4 regions of the Paenibacillus sp. FSL K6-1558 genome follow, and region 3 is predicted to be linked to each of the others. Evidence: riboswitches for the same ligand, from Rfam matches in the RefSeq annotation. Region 3 holds a riboswitch; each other region holds the start of a gene.

Region 1 (4,215 bases), 3.8 Mb from region 3:
AGACCGAGTGGTTGCGGCCTTTGCATTATCGGGCAGGGAGCATGGCTATGCCTGCTTCCTGCGGGTGATCGCAGCGAGCTGTGCAGTCGCCGCGTGCACATCGGCCGCGCCCGCGATGGCGGAGATGACGGCTACGCCGTCGGCTCCAGCCGCCATCACGGCGGCCGCGGTATCGGGCGTAATGCCGCCGATACCGACCACCGGAACTGCGATGCCTGCGGCGCGCAGTTCCGCAACCCCGGCGGGGCCCAGCACAGCGTGGGCATCCGCTTTGGAGCGCGTCGGGTACATCGGCCCGACGCCAAGATAGTCTGCGCCCGCCTGCACGGCACGGCGGGCTTCAAGGGCGGAGTGGGCGGATACGCCAAGCATCCGCCCTTCTCCAATGCGGGCGCGTACCAGCGCCGCGTCCGCATCGTCCTGGCCGACGTGCACACCGTCGGCCTCCACCGCCACAGCCAGCTCCACATCATCGTTCACGATGAACGGTATCCCGTGCTGGCTGCACACCTCACGAAGCCGCAGCGCAAGCGTTCTGCGGGCTTCGCCTGCCTGTGCACCAGTTCCCTTCTCTCGGAACTGGAACAGCGTGATGCCGCCAGTGATCGCCTGGCGGAGCACCTCCACCGGGTCTCGCGTCGTATTGACGCTACCCATCACCAAATACAACTGCAGCGCACGGCGCACCGCTTCCGCATCCCATCTACGCATCAGCGTTCACCCCGCTGTCTGCGCTGGTACGCAAAGTGATTCGTTGGCCCGTGCCCGGTCCCGAATCCCAGCTCATCTTCAATGGCTGCCTGAATGAATGCTCGCGCGGTCGTAACGGCAGCCAGAATAGGGGCACCCTTCGCCAGTTCCGCCGTAATGGCAGCAGAGAACGTGCAGCCGGTTCCATGGGTATGACGTGTCATAACACGAAGGTTCTCCAAATAATGAAAGGAATGCCCGTCATACAGGACATCGATAACCGTACCGCTTCCCGTATCATGTCCTCCTTTAATCAAGGCATATGTTGAACCCATCTGCACCAATTGCTTTGCGGCTTCCTCGCGCTCACTCAGGTTCCGAATCGAACTCCCGATAAGTAGTTCGGCTTCGGGAATGTTAGGTGTGATAACCAAAGCAAGAGGCAGCAGATCTTCCACAAGTGCTTGCACAGCCTCCTGCTGGAGCAGAGGTGCACCTCCTTTGGCAACCATCACGGGATCAATAACCAGATTTGACCAGTCATATTGCTGACATTTTGCCGCAACAAGACGAATAATCTCGGCACTATACAGCATACCTGTCTTGATGGTACGCGGCTGAAAGTCGACTCCCGTTGAATCAAGTTGCTGGGCAATGCCGTCGTAATCAATCGGAAACACGCCTTGAACCCCTGTAGTGTTCTGAGCGGCGATTGCAGTAATGACCGTCATGCCGTATACACCAAGTTCTTGAAAGGTTTTGAGATCTGCCTGAATTCCTGCACCGCCGCCGTTATCAGACCCGGCAATCGTTAACGCTTGAGCAATATTCATCACACACCTCCACGAATCTGACGGATTTGTGCATGCTCGGAGAACAGCGAAGGTGTAATCTGCGCCAGTTGATTTAACAATTCAATCTGGAAGCTGCCTGGCCCCTGATGAGCCGTTCGTGCTGCAGCCTGTTCAGCGGCTACACCGTAGGTTGAGACAGCTTCCACCACACTGTTCAGCATGTCGCGCCCCGGCTCGGCAATCGCTGCAAAAGCACCAATGACTGAGCTTAGCAGACAGCCTGCCCCGGTAACTTGGGTGAGCAATGCATGTCCGTTGCTTGTGAGGAAAGTATGATATCCGTCTGTAATAATGTCGTACTGGCCCGTAATAACGACAATACAGTCAAGTTGTTGCGCGGCCTTCTCCGCAATGCTAATCCGATCACCCTCGCCAACCCCAGCGTCCACACCTTTGATATTCCATGGCACACCAATGACATGGGCCACTTCGGCGACATTGCCTCTTAATACGGTAAGACGAAGCTCACGAACCAGCATTTGTACCGTATCGGTGCGATATGTCGTGGCTCCTGCACCAACAGGATCAAGGACAACAGGCACATGATGTGCATTGGCTGATTGTCCGGCTAGACGTATCGCTTGAACGACCTTTTCATCCAATGTGCCGATGTTCAGAACCACCGCGCCAGCCATTCGAGCGACGTCAGCGACTTCTTCATGAGCATAGGCCATAAACGGAGAGGCTCCGAGGGCAAGCAGACCATTTGCGGTAAAAGGGGCAACCACAAGGTTGGTAATATTATGAACCAAAGGATTGAGTGAACGTACACGTTCAAGATAAGACATCCAAATGACCTCCTTATTTTCAAATGATGGATATGGTTATGAGCGAGACGACTTGCTGAAATACAAAAAAGCCCCGTCCATTTCCGGAGAAATGAACGGAGCTATACGTTTGAACTGAAGTTGATCCCCATCTAGGATAGAGATCCCCTACTGCCAATAAAAGCCGCTCCACTTCCCTCCGCTGGTATAATCCAGATCAGGTTCAAAGGGTCCGAATCGTCGTATTCGTCTCAGCCGCAAGGCTCCCCCAGTGCAAATGTACAAGATATGCAGTTATGTACTCAGCATATATCCATCTTGACTTAATGTAAATAGGGCGAGGATTTAAGCCTTGAAATGGGGATGAAAAATACACTGGACTTTGTTACTGATCCGCTATTCTGATTTACCTTAGCTCGTGAACCCGATATAATGGGGATTGGCTCATATGGCCGTACTACGAATGAGGGCAGGACCGTTGTTCCTCCCGGCAGAATGGGGACCCTGAGTTGAAAACGTTCAAGAAAGTATATATTGAAATTACGAGCATCTGTAATCTGGCATGCAGCTTTTGTCCACAAACGAAGCGAGCCAAAGGATTCATCGACCCTGAAGTCTTTAATAATATATTGGATCAGATCAAACCACACACAAAACATATTTACCTGCACGTCAAAGGGGAACCGCTGCTTCATCCCAAAATTGACCTGTTGCTGGATATGGCTCATGCCAAGGGATTTAAAGTGAACATTACGACCAACGGTACGCTACTGCCAAAGACACAGCATAAATTATTGGGCAAACCTGCACTGAGACAGATGAATTTCTCGCTGCACAGTTTTGACGGTCATGAGGGTTCTACGGATCGTGACGGATACTTGCATAACATCTTGTCTTTTGTTCGTGAAGCGGTGAAACATAACGTCATTGTCTCGTTCCGACTATGGAATCTGACTCAGGATAACTTCACCAATGCTCAGATGAATCGCAATCGGGAGACGCTTGAGGTGCTGGAAAAGGAATTCAATCTGGACTTCCGTATTGAAGAAAAGGTGGTTGCGGGTAGTGGCGTGAAAATTGCACCCAACGTATACCTGAATCAGGACCATGAATTCCAATGGCCAAGCCTCGATGCACCTGAAGATGACGGCAAAGGTTTTTGTCATGCATTACGCAGTCAGGCAGCTGTGCTGGTTGATGGAACCGTGGTTCCATGCTGTTTGGATGGAGAAGGTGTCATCAACCTTGGAAACATCCATGAAAAGTCTTTTTCCGATATTGTGGACGGAGAGCGTGCGAACAATCTGGTATACGGTTTTTCCAAACGGGAAGCTGTAGAAGAACTTTGCCGCAAGTGCGGATACCGGCAGCGCTTTGGAGCAGGAGCCTAAAATCATACGACAGATAACTCAAGTGTGTTATTCGGTAATATTCCGAGTAGCACATTTTTTTATTTATTATTAGGAAAGAATAGGCACCATTTGATTCATGATTTCAACTATTATGTAAAATGATAGTCTATTAATCTTGTTTTTATAAATATACATGGTATTATTATCCTACTGATTATAAAAGGGGGAGTAGTTCAAAAGTTACACTTTTGTGTTAATAACGGACGTTTAAGAGGAGTGTGTCGAGTTTTGAATTTAAAATGGAAAAAGTTTAATCGAAAGTTGTCAGCAGTACTCTCTACATCATTGATTGCCTCTATGTTTTCTATGCAATTGCTAGCCTCGGCGGAAGTGACCTCATCATCTGTAACGTCGTTTAAGGATGTTGAACAATCGTATGCCAAAACAGAAATTACGAAGTTAATTGAAAAAGGCATTTTATCTGGATTTGCGGATGGAACATTTAAACCCTCAGATTCAGTAACACGTGCTCAATTGGCAAAGATTATGGTG
Region 2 (4,215 bases), 3.3 Mb from region 3:
CATGATCTCTGGCCTCGTAGTCAAACACAGGTAGCTCTCCCACTCGCCGTAGCTCTACATTATCTTCATCCGACAAGCCCACAGGCGTATCTGGCGACACGATATTAGGCACCAGCCTTTGCAGTCTGGTCACTTCCTCCTGGATTACCGCCAGCTTGGCTTCCTCTTGCTCCAGCTGTTCATTCAATTGTTTAACCTGTGCCCGCATCTTCTCCGCTTGCTCACGCTCACCCGACTGCATAAGCTTCCCGATCTCAGCCGATAGTGTATTACGCTGACGACGCGCTTCTTCCGTTTGCTGCAAAAGTGCCTTGCGCTCGTCATCCCGCTGTAGTAACACAGCAATATCAACCTTGATCTTTTTCCCGTGTGCCGCCGCCTGAACCTCTTCTGCATGTGCCCGAACCCACTTCATGTCTAACATGATCACCGTCTCCTTTGGCTAAAAAAATACAAAGAGCGCCCTCATCCCTTGGGACGAGGAGCGCTCTGCTCGCGGTGCCACCCAACTTGCCAAATCAGTTCAAATCTCCTGATCAGCCTCTTGGTCCGCGATAACGGGCGGTTCCGGTTAACTTGGGATAGTTTCAATTCGCTCCCTGGCGAAAACGCCTCTGAGTTGGATTCTCTTCAACGGCATGATCCGATCTGTAATTGTGTTTCTCAGTATATACGAAGACAGAACAACATTGCAACTCATATATGCCCGTTTACGTATCTTTCCAAAGCTGGATCAAGTACAATTGAAATAACTTCTAAAACACCAAGGGGTGATTGCTTTATGAATATGGACCCAAACCATCTGAATTCATCCGAGGGCGAAGCCGCCAAACAAAGAGCAGATGAACTTGCCCGCCAAGCCCAGCGAGGTTCATGGTTGAGCGGAGTTTTCACTACGATCATTATTGCCGCTGTGGTTATTGGTATTTTGTTTTGGATCGCTTACGCTAGAACTTCTTAAACCACAGGATTGCCCAGGAAATACTTTTGTTATGATGGATAACGATACGATGATTTAAACCGACACAACGGCTACTGGTCCCTTGAACAACTTGCCAAATACATAACGCACTAGCGGCCCGAGTACAATCAACTGATAAGGCAATGCCAGACCGAAGTTACGTACAATCGTATGAAGATACGCATTGATTACGGAATCTCCTTCTAGCTGACCTGCAGTATAGGCTGTAATGATGCCATATAAAGACATGAGCAAAACCATGCCGATTACCATGAAAAAGGACATCGTAACTACACCTCTAATTTTACTCGACTTCGCAAATGAGAAGGAAAATGTGATTTTTCTCGCTATCGGTCCCACGATGAACGACTCCACCAAAAAGGCGATGGCAAAACAGATCACAAATTGGAGCAATAGCTGCAGCACGGACATCTGACTTAACATCCCCGTATGCCATAGATTGAAGGTCATCATCACTACGACCATTCCTGTACACATCATAAGTCCAAAAATCACTTGTTGTTTCTTGCGTACTGACAATACACTCATCCTTTCTGTAACTTGGATCATTATAGACAATCGGGCTACCCTCACATAAGTGAACATTCTGTGAAAATATTTTTAGTCCAACTTATGTAGACACAATCCTGTCACTGGCCTATAATTACACCTAGTAATGCCCGTAACTTCATAGTTTCCCAGGGGAGTCGGAATTGGCCGGCTGAGAGTGTATCCCATCAAGATACTAACCCTTAGACCTGATCTGGATCATGCCAGCGTAGGAATCGGAGTATATTGCAACGGCACAGCTATAAGCTGAACGCCACTCTCTCACGCCTGCACGCGTCCCGGATTACGGGGCGCTTTTTTTGTTTTCTTTTGACATGCAGAAACAGAAAAATGACGTTATTCGGATAACCCGCGAGTATAAATTCGTCGATTTATGCAAAGGGATTGGATATGAAGCCAAGGAGTACCCCCGTGCCATCCGGCCGGACATACCGAAGGAGAGAAACACGATGAAATGGCGTAAAACGATGGGAATGTTACTCATGTGTGTGCTACTCGTTACCGTAGCTGCATGTGGTGGCAAAGAAGCCGCTCCAACAGAGCAGCAAGGTGCGACAGGTTCGGACCAAACCAATCAGGGGAGCGGTACTGCACTGAAAGATGTAAAGGTCGTGCTCGACTGGACTCCAAATACGAATCATACCGGTCTGTATGCAGCGGTGGACCAAGGTTTTTATAAAGCAGCAGGTTTAAATGTGGAGATTGTACAGCCAGGAGCCGGCGGTGCGGATACGATGGTTGCTTCGGGTGAGGTACCGTTTGGCGTCAGTTATCAGGAAAGTGTAACTCAGGCGCGTACGCAGGACGTTCCCCTTGTGTCGATTGCCGCAGTTATTCAGCATAATACATCCGGTTTTGCCGCTCCAGTGGATCGTAAGATCAAATCACCCAAAGACTTTGAAGGTAAAACTTACGGCGGCTGGGGTTCCCCAGTGGAAGAAGCGGTGATGCAATCCATTATGGAGGGCGAAAGTGCTGACGTATCCAAAGTCAAAAAGATTAACATGGGCGATGCCGACTTCTTCACAGCTGTGAAACGGGACATCGACTTTGCGTGGATTTTCTATGCCTGGACAGGAATTGAGGCTGAATTACGTGGAGAACCGATTGACATGTTATATGTGAAGGATTATGCCAAAGCGCTGGATTACTACACCCCTGTACTCGTGACCAATGAACAGACGATTCAGAAAGACCCTGAACTGGTGAAGGCTTTCCTGAAGGCCACTTCTGAAGGATATCAATATGCGATTGATCACCCTGAAGAAGCAGCGAACATTTTGATCAAAGCTGTTCCCGACCTGGACAAAGAATTAGTACTCGCAAGCCAAAAGTGGCTCAGCCCGAAATACAAAGATGATGCCCCGCGCTGGGGTGAACAAAAGGAAGACGTATGGAAGAACTACACCGACTGGATGTTCAGCAAGAAACTGCTGGATAAAGAGATTGATGTAACGAAAGCATACACCAATGAATTTTTACCACAGTAATATTAAATCTAACTGTAACCATGAACTTTGATATTTACACGTTTTGAACGAAGAGGGCAGAAAAAAATTGAAGAAGTCAACGCTTATAAGGTTTTCTAAGGAAAACCACCTCATAAGCGCGCTTTCTCTTGAATTTTTTCCACAGCTTAATGGATAAGTTGAATTTTTTGTACACAAGAAACGGAGAGTACAGAAAAAACCTGAAAAAGCGGATTTTCCCCTTTGGAAAAGGGAATCAAAAAATCTGGGGATAACAGCGATTGGAAGGTTATTCTGTCATCGGAGTGTTACAGTGTACAACGACCATATCTACTTATCCATCCACACCCGAAAGGAGCATTAATCTCTCATGGCAAGTACATTACTCAGTATTCAGGTTATTCCCAAAACACCGAACGGCGAGAACTCATATCCATACGTAGACCGCGCCATTGAAGTCATTCAGCAATCCGGCCTGAAATATCAGGTCAATGCGCTAGATACCACCATGGAAGGCGAACTGGATGAACTGCTGGAGGTTGTTCGCAAAATGCACGAGGTACTTGTGGAAGCTGGTAGTCCAAGCATCATCTCCCAGATCAAAATCGCACATAGCCCGGACGGATTCAGCATGGATACACTGACGGAGAAATATCGCTAATGTCTACCTATTTCAAAAGTGTATGGCCGCCCCTCGTGGCGGTTATTCTCTTTATTGCGATATGGCAAGGGGCCGTCTCCCTATTCCACATTGAGAAATGGATGTTGCCCGCCCCGTCCGATATCGCTCGCGAAGCGGCGTCTCAGGCTGACCGATTGGGTATGCACGCCTCTGCAACGATTCAGCTAACCCTTATCGGATTTGTCGCCGGGACAGCGGTCGGTCTGTTCATTGCCATGGTACTGCATCTGATCCCTTTTCTGAAGTCAGCTTTGTATCCACTACTTATTCTTAGTCAAAATATCCCGACCATCGCACTTGCACCGCTCCTGCTGATCTGGTTCGGCTTCGGCCTGCTACCCAAATTGATTACTATCATTCTGGTCTGCTTCTTCCCGGTAGCAGTCGCTGCCATGGACGGTCTAACACGCACGGATGCGGCGATGATGAACTATATGCGCATGGCAGGTGCGAATCGCCGTCATATTTTTTGGAAACTGGAGCTTCCGCATGCCCTTCCATCGATATTTTCCGGTGTCAAAATCGCCGCCACA
Region 3 (4,215 bases):
AACCCAATAACTTGCCGCTCCAAGCAATCGTTGCATACTATTTGCCGATACGCTGTGATCTTTTCTTCCTGGCAAACTGGTTGCGCCGATCCATACCTCTCCGTTTGCTTTCGGAACGATATAGACATCTTCTGCATATACCGTGCGATCGGGTCTGCCTCCAGCCTGATCTGTAGTAAACCGAACGGCCAACATTTCACCTTTCACCGGACTTGAAGGCAAAACGATCCCCACTTGATGCATGAGTTGCTCCCCGTGTAAACCAGCAGCTATGATGATATGTTTGCAACACATCTCTCCCTTAGCCGTTTTAATCCCTTGAACACCATGCTTATCTACGATCAGCCGAACATCTTGAACTCCTTCCAAAATGCGGGCACCCATCATTTCAGCTGAGATCGCATAAGCTCTTGTCAATGACACGGGCAACACTTCGCTCTCCAATGATCGGTAATAAGCACCGTACGTATCCCGATTCAACCATAACGCTTCTCGTTGCACTGTGCTTCGATCCCACCAAAGTTGTTGCACCCCCGAAGTGGTATTTCGTTTATCCTTGTATTTACTTAGATCACCGTATGAACGAAACGGTGTGATAAATCCGTTGCGCCTTAAGCCAAGATCCATACCTGTTAAAGCGGATATTTGCTCTTTGTGCTTATGAAGTAATTCCCTACTGTCATATGCGGCTTGTGCCATGAGTGGATGAGCAAAATCCTCACTATCTGCTGCCAGCATGCCGGCAGCTGCACATGAAGCTCCGCTAGCAATCTCCGACTGCTCAACAAGCAGTACTTCCTGACCTCGGGATGCCAGTTCAAAAGCAATCGCACAGCCTATGACTCCACCGCCCACAATGATTGTTTCTGCATGAAAGGTTTCTGGTTTCTTAGTTAAAGTTTCGGATAGCGGTAGCCGCTTAAACTTATCTTGTTCACACGATGAGTCGATCACTTCCTCGGGTTGACTCGGTCCTCTCTGTACCATTTTGTCATCTCCTTGTTTGAACAACATTCCGATCTTATTAGGTTGGCGTCATTTCCAACTTTTTGAGCGAGAAACATTCACTTCACCGCTTCCACAGCCTGTTTAAGAAGCGCAACAGCATGAGCAGGGTTTGCATGTTTTAACACACTTGAGATCACAGCAGCACCCCTGGCTCCCGCAGACCTGACGGCCCGAATGTTATCCGGCTGAATCCCCCCAATTGCAATAACAGGCACCTTGACACTGGAGCACACTTCCGATAACGCATCTAATCCCCTCGCTACAGAATCCGGTTTGCTTGCACTTGCGTACACATGCCCGAAAAAAAGGTAATCCGCGCCATACTCTTCGGCAATTCTCGCTTCATGCAACGAATGCACCGATATCCCCAACCGGAGCCTCAAATCATGCTTGTTCTCCGGCTTTACCATTACTTTTGCCCTTTCCAGCATATCTTGGCTCCAATGTACCCCTTGATAAAAATAGCCTGACGAATATAGGTTCGCACCGTTGATTACAATGCGGGAAGCTGGAACACCCGCTTCTACCATCAATTTGGCCCAGTTAAAACATTCCTGTTGCGAGAGTTGCCTTTCCCGGATATGAATGTAATGCACATAAGGCCAAATATCTTTGGCTGCCTTCAACATGACTGACTGTTCCGCTTTATTCGTAGATATCACATGTAACTCAAAAAAGTCTTTCTCTAGTCCACAGGTTGGTACAGATTTATCTGTCCGCTTGTACCACTGGTCTGTTGAAGTTTTACCTGATTCATGAGCATCATAATCAAACATCAAGGTATGCAGTCTCGTTCTCGCTCCTTTCAGCTACAGGCTTGGAGAAGTAGTAATGACAAATATAAAACCAAAAAAGCCACTCCCGTAGGGGAGTGGCTGCGTATAAACAAAGGTTCAGTTCAATCACAAGCGTCTGACAAATACCTGTTAAACAGTTTGATAGTCAAATCTATAACTGTTTATTTTGATATTGAACCGCTTGGCATCACGATGTAATAAGATCCTGTTCTTACGTTAGAATCATTTACTATCGCTTTCGCTGAAACGCGCCACTTCCCTACGCTGGTATGATCCAGATCAGGTGCAAAGGGTCCGGAATCGCATTCTTCCATCTCAGCCGCATCGTGCGGCCCCCCTAGTGTTCATATGAAGTTGTAGCCTATATTACCACAACCGGTTTTTTTTGTCATCGTGCTTTTTCGGACCACTCTTCTACATCCCACGTTTTGGTGACCCAGCCTTCATAAAAATCCGGTTCGTGCGATACAAGCAAAACGGTTCCTTTATATTCCTTCAGTGCCCGCTGTAGCTCAGCCTTCGCCGTTACATCCAGATGGTTCGTCGGCTCATCAAACAAGACCCAGTTGCTCTCCCGCATCAACAGTTTGCACAAACGGACTTTGGCTTGCTCTCCCCCGCTCAGCATGTTAAGCGGACGCGTAATATGCTCATTTTTGAGCCCGCAACGTGCAAGATGTCCTCGCACCTCGTTCTGCGTTAGATGTGAAAACTCGTTCCATACATCATCGATCGGTGTAATATTCCCGGCTCGTACTTCCTGTTCAAAGTATGCCGTCTCCAAATAATCTCCAAGAAACGTTTTTCCGCTAATTGGCGCTATTTTACCCAAGATCGTTTTAAGCAGTGTTGATTTACCTACCCCGTTGCACCCCACAATCGCGATCTTTTCACCACGTTCAATCGTCATGGTCATCTTAGGTAGTAATGGATACGTATAACCGATCTCAAAATCAATACCTTCAAAAACGGTTTTGCTGCTTGCGCGGGCATCCTTGAACTTAAATGCTGGTTTTGCTGCTTCGTCTGGTCGATCAATTCGCTCGACCTTTCCAAGTTGTTTTTCCCGGCTTTTCGCTCGACCAGAGGTCGAAGCTCGAGCTTTGTTGCGTTGAATGAAATCTTCCTGCTTTTTGATGTATTCCTGTTGCTTCTCATAGGCATCAATATGCTGTGCTTTCTGCATATCTGCCATTTCAAGAAATTTCTCATAGTTGGCCGCATAACGCGTCAATTTAGCAAATTCCAGATGATAAATGACATTAACCACTTCATTCATGAACTCTGTATCATGGGAAATCAATAGAAAAGCATATGGGTAGTCTTTCAAATATCTAGTTAGCCACTCAATATGCTCTACATCCAGATAATTTGTCGGCTCATCCAACAAAAGGGCAGTGGGTTTCTCCAACAACAATTTTGCAAGCAGGACTTTCGTACGTTGTCCACCACTGAGAGCCGCAACATCCCGATCAAGGCCAATTGCATTTAATCCCAAACCGTTTGCCATTTCTTCCACTTTCACATCAATCAGATAAAAATCGCCCTGTTCAAGCTGTTCCTGAATATCTCCCATTTCTTCAAGCAACTGCTCAAGTTTGTCTGAATCGGCATCAGCCATCTGATCCGTAATGGCCATCATTTGCTTCTCCAGTTCCAGTAGCGGCAAAAAAGCATCTTTAAGCACATCACGAATGGTCTTGCCCGGTGTTAACTTCGTATGTTGATCCAAATAGCCATATCGAACTTTTGGCGTCCATTCCACTTTACCGCTATCCTTAAGCAATTTTCCGGTGAGAATATTCATTAGGGTTGATTTTCCGGCACCATTAGCCCCAACCAGACCCACTCGTTCTCCAGCAAGCAGACGAAACGAAACATTTTTAAATAACGTACGGTCTCCAAAATTGTGACTGACGTTCTCTACTGACAATAAACTCATAAGATGAGACTGCTCCTATCTATATACATTACTTTTAGTTCACGTTCCAAAACCCTATTCTAGCACAGGTTCAGTCTTTTCTGAAAGTAATGACACTTGCGCGAAGCAATCATATTCGAAATAACCTCTGGCCGCTGCCTGTCTTGCAGTTGTAAACACCTCTTCAGCACGAAAACCGGGGTTACAGGTGGCAGGATAATGATATTTTATGCCTGTTTCGGGATCAATCCCGCCAATGATCGCTGTTTTTTTGACTAGCCGGCCTCCACCAATGGCATAATTGTTAATCTTCTGACCCCCTACAGCGATCCCCTGTATAAAAGCCATAATACCCGTATCATTGATCGAATTGTACCAATCTTCCTGCGAGACTAAAGGCATCGTGAATAGATAAGCGACACCATTTCTCCTGGCAAATTCATTATGTCGATTGATTACGTCTGCAAGCTCTTCCTGTATTCGGGTCAC
Region 4 (4,215 bases), 3.6 Mb from region 3:
GGAAGAGCAACTTCATAATCTCGAGCGTAGGCTGACGCGGCAGATTGATCTGATTATGAATGTTGTGGTACAGCGTATCCGGCTCCAGCAGGAATGTACTGTCCAGAATCATGGCATCCACTTCTTTGGTTAGCAGTCCGGTTTGCAGAGCCGTGCCTGCTCCCATGGAAAATCCCCAGACGACCAGCTCCTGTGCTCCGCGCTGTTTAGCAAACTGAATAGCTCCCAGCAATTGCTGAGACTCAGCCTTACCACCTGTTGCTACCGCTCGGTTGACCTGAGAGGCAAAGCCGTAATCGAACATCACCACATTAAACCCGAGCTGGTGCGCGTAATGGGCGAGGTCATACATAGGCACCCAGGTTTCCTCCCGATTGGCTCCATAACCGTGGCTGAAGATGATGGTTTTGCCCGTATCGGTATTCGCAGGGATATACCAGCCTTGCATGGTTCTGCTACCGTCGGCCGCAGGGAATGTAATGTCCTCATATTTCATGTTTTTGGCCTGCATCGGGTTCGAAAACACCGGTGCGACCGTAGGGTTGGAGAGCACCCAAGCAATATAACCGTGTAAGGCAATAAAACAAAACAACAGAAAAAATACAACGGAGAGCAGCAACGCTACGACAATATGTTTGAACCGAATCAGCCTCGGTGACAACGAAGAGGGCAGATCGGACACTTTGGTATGCAGCGGGGCTTCGCTCTGGGATGTCGGATACATGCACGCCCCTCCTTTGAGTTTCGGTTGAGGATTAATATGGACAAGATCATAACGATATGAAAAATAGCATATAGGTACTTTTTAGCACGTATTCATGAAGATGGCATCCTAATGCTAAAGTCACGCTTTTGATATTTTATCTGAATTGGTTTCTATCTTTATCGTATGTCCCGATATAGTCAAAGTCAATTGATTGGAGGTATTTGTTACGCAATTGTTATATAGTTCTTAAGATGTAGAGGTAACAATTCCATAGTGTGTAAATTACAGGAGATTACGATGTGCCAATTGGATATCCTTGTTCATTTATTTGTTTTCAGATCATCTTCAAAACGGTTCTTTTTGGTTTACAGATGAGACCGTTTCTCATATAATTTATGTAACCAAGTTTCATGTGATGAAACATGAGGGGGGCATCATGCCATGGAAGACCGCAAGTTAACCGTCCGGGCTGTAGAACGGGCGCTGGATATATTATTATGTTTTACCACGCGCAGTGATCTTGGACTCACCGAAATTGCTAGTCAGATCGGTTTACACAAAAGCACGGTACATCGATTGATGGCTACACTGGAGGATCGGGGGTTCGTAATACGTGATGCGGCAACCGAGAAGTATCGGCTAGGTATTCGAATCTGGGAGCTGTCAGCGCATATGTCACGTAGTGACGATCCTGCAATTTTGCTGTTACCTGCAATGGAGAGGCTGCGTGATCGCTTGGGCGAAACCGTAAGTCTCTACCTTCGTGATGGCGGTGAACGGATTCGGATTCAGGCTGTGCAGAGTGATCAGGCGATTCGGCGGGTTGCACCTGTAGGGGTCAGACTGCCGCTTTCCGTAGGAGCCTCCAGCAAAGTATTAATGGCTTTTGCCGCTGATGAGGATCGGGAGGAACTGATGAACGGCCCGGAATGGCCAGTATTTATCGATCCGGCCGTCTATCTGGCACAGATGGAAGACATTCGAGTGAGTGGCTACGCAACCAGCTATGAGGAACGCGAGCCGGGAGCTGCCGCTGTGTCTGTGCCAATTATGGATCGCAGAGGCAACATTGCAGCAGCGCTTTCCGTGTCTGGACCTGTTAGCAGGCTCTCGCAAGAGACATTACATGAGTACGCGCCTGTGTTGAAAGAAGCAGCTGTACAAATGGGACTTATGTTGCCATAGGGGAAGGCTCTTGCATGAAGTTTTGCTCGAAGGGAATTTCCCCTCTGGAATATTAAGGTTGAATTTAAGCCCAGATTACGCTACTCTGTAATGGACGACCCAGCGGGGTCGGTTGAATGTCATATTTTAAGTTGAACAGCGGCTTGATTGTCGCAATACGTTTACGTTACTGGGGGAGTCCGAATTGTCCGGACTGAGACGGGATCGCATGAGATCCCGGACCCTTTGCACCTGATCTGGATCATACCAGCGTAGGGAAGTAATCGGCCATATGACCACAGACACCACAGACGTTAACCCGGGATCCATGCTGTATTGCAGCAGGTGGCCCTTGTTGCGTGTATGGTGATGGACATTAGTCGGTTCCTTCGGAACCGGCTTTTTTTATTTACAGCGGCAAGCAGAGATTCAGTTGTTGTGTTTCACCTTGGAAGTGACAGCACAATAATTGCGGCATATATGCCTGGACTTCTAAGAGAAGTGATCTCGTGTTTCGTGTTCATGCTGATTGTACATAAAAGTTGTCTTTTGGATCATTCTAGCTGCTTATGCAGGGTCAATCCTGCTGTGCTTCTGTGCTCTGCTTTTTCCAGACAGGTGTGGTAAGTCAAAGCTGTCACATTGGTGGACGATATGGGCAAATGAAGATCACAGAGGAGGAAACAGGAGACATGAATACAGGTAACCAAAAGGAGCAACAGACGGGAATAGAGGAAACAGGGCGCGATGGTCATCCGGTGGAAAAGAAAACCGGAGCGGCTGGAGGGGTACAACCCTTCCCGGGCAGCCGCAAAGTCTACATTCAGGGCTCACGACCGGACATTGCTGTACCGGAGCGTGAAATTGCCCTTCATGATACGAATACTCCCCAAGGGGTGGAGCATAATGAGCCGCTGCGTGTCTACGATACGAGCGGCCCGATGACCGATCCCGAATTCCAGATGGATATTCGGAAGGGATTACCTGCGCTCCGAAATCACTGGATTATGGAGCGCGGTGACGTTGAAGCATATGAGGGCCGCGCAGTGAAGCCGGAGGATAACGGATTGAAGGCGGGAGGACGGAGAGCCGGGGCAGAGGAGTACCCGGGATTCCGCGGTCAACCGCTACGTGCTCAGGCTGGACGCTCTGTCACACAGATGCATTATGCAAGGCAGGGCTTGATTACGCCCGAGATGGAGTACGCCGCTATTCGTGAAGGCGTAGAGCCTGAATTCGTGCGGCAGGAGCTGGCGAGCGGCCGGGCTATTCTTCCATCCAACATCAATCACCCGGAGAGTGAGCCGATGCTGATTGGGCGTCATTTTCACGTGAAGATCAACGCCAACATAGGTAATTCCGCTGTATCTTCCTCTATCGAGGAGGAGGTGGAGAAGATGACCTGGGCTGTTCGCTGGGGATCGGATACGGTAATGGATCTCTCCACGGGCAAAGACATTCATACCACACGGGAATGGATCATCCGTAACTCCCCAGTGCCGATTGGTACGGTGCCGCTCTATCAGGCGCTGGAGAAGGTAAATGGCGAGGCGGAGGCCCTCACTTGGGAGTTGTACCGGGATACGCTGATTGAACAGGCGGAGCAGGGCGTGGACTATTTTACAATTCATGCGGGTGTGTTGCTCCGATATATTCCGATGACAGCGAAACGGATGACGGGAATAGTGTCTAGAGGTGGGTCCATTATGGCGGCGTGGTGCCTGGCACATCATCAGGAGAACTTTTTGTACACCCATTTTGAAGAAATCTGCGAGATTATGAAAAGGTATGACGTTGCTTTCTCCCTCGGGGACGGACTGCGTCCAGGTAGCATCTACGATGCCAACGATGAAGCACAGATGGCGGAGCTCGCCACACTTGGGGAATTAACGCAGATTGCATGGAAGCATGATGTGCAGGTGATGATTGAAGGGCCGGGGCATGTGCCGATGCACAAGATCAAGGAGAATGTGGATTTGCAGATGGAGATCTGCCAGGAAGCGCCGTTTTATACGCTCGGGCCACTGACCACAGACATCGCACCGGGATATGATCATATTACGTCTGCGATTGGGGCGGCGATGATTGGCTGGTTTGGTACGTCTATGCTCTGCTATGTCACTCCAAAGGAGCATCTGGGGCTTCCGAACAAGGATGATGTACGTGAAGGGGTTATCGCTTATAAAATAGCTGCCCATGCCGCAGACCTAGCCAAAGGCCACCCACGCGCTCAGCGCCGGGATGATGCACTGTCGAAGGCACGCTTCGAGTTCCGCTGGAGAGATCAGTTTAACCTGTCACTTGACCCGGAACGGGCACTGTCTTACCACGATGAGACGTTACCC

The links. Region 3 has a riboswitch for thiamine pyrophosphate ahead of MHI38_RS03990 (thiamine phosphate synthase). Riboswitches for the same ligand answer to the same signal wherever they lie in the genome.
Region 1: another riboswitch for thiamine pyrophosphate. It lies ahead of thiM (hydroxyethylthiazole kinase); the one in region 3 lies ahead of MHI38_RS03990 (thiamine phosphate synthase).
Region 2: another riboswitch for thiamine pyrophosphate. It lies ahead of MHI38_RS18680 (ABC transporter substrate-binding protein); the one in region 3 lies ahead of MHI38_RS03990 (thiamine phosphate synthase).
Region 4: another riboswitch for thiamine pyrophosphate. It lies ahead of thiC (phosphomethylpyrimidine synthase ThiC); the one in region 3 lies ahead of MHI38_RS03990 (thiamine phosphate synthase).

Annotation. Positions count from the first base shown of each region.
Region 1 covers NZ_JBBOCV010000001.1:4,801,632-4,805,846, forward strand. The annotation lists gene thiE (thiamine phosphate synthase) at 46-711, opposite strand; gene thiD (bifunctional hydroxymethylpyrimidine kinase/phosphomethylpyrimidine kinase) at 711-1,523, opposite strand; gene thiM (hydroxyethylthiazole kinase) at 1,523-2,332, opposite strand; TPP riboswitch at 2,489-2,591, opposite strand; gene MHI38_RS20835 (radical SAM/SPASM domain-containing protein) at 2,821-3,702, shown strand; gene MHI38_RS20840 (S-layer homology domain-containing protein) at 3,952-4,215, shown strand, end outside.
Region 2 covers NZ_JBBOCV010000001.1:4,291,955-4,296,169, reverse strand. The annotation lists gene serS (serine--tRNA ligase) at 1-424, opposite strand, end outside; gene MHI38_RS18690 (hypothetical protein) at 782-961, shown strand; gene MHI38_RS18685 (hypothetical protein) at 1,016-1,510, opposite strand; TPP riboswitch at 1,652-1,764, shown strand; gene MHI38_RS18680 (ABC transporter substrate-binding protein) at 1,981-3,021, shown strand; gene MHI38_RS18675 (MTH1187 family thiamine-binding protein) at 3,371-3,661, shown strand; gene MHI38_RS18670 (ABC transporter permease) at 3,661-4,215, shown strand, end outside.
Region 3 covers NZ_JBBOCV010000001.1:960,143-964,357, forward strand. The annotation lists gene thiO (glycine oxidase ThiO) at 1-987, opposite strand, end outside; gene MHI38_RS03990 (thiamine phosphate synthase) at 1,065-1,784, opposite strand; TPP riboswitch at 2,045-2,154, opposite strand; gene MHI38_RS03995 (ABC-F family ATP-binding cassette domain-containing protein) at 2,194-3,747, opposite strand; gene MHI38_RS04000 (hypothetical protein) at 3,802-4,215, opposite strand, start outside.
Region 4 covers NZ_JBBOCV010000001.1:4,511,249-4,515,463, forward strand. The annotation lists gene MHI38_RS19675 (alpha/beta hydrolase) at 1-724, opposite strand, end outside; gene MHI38_RS19680 (IclR family transcriptional regulator) at 1,148-1,891, shown strand; TPP riboswitch at 2,053-2,166, shown strand; gene thiC (phosphomethylpyrimidine synthase ThiC) at 2,563-4,215, shown strand, end outside.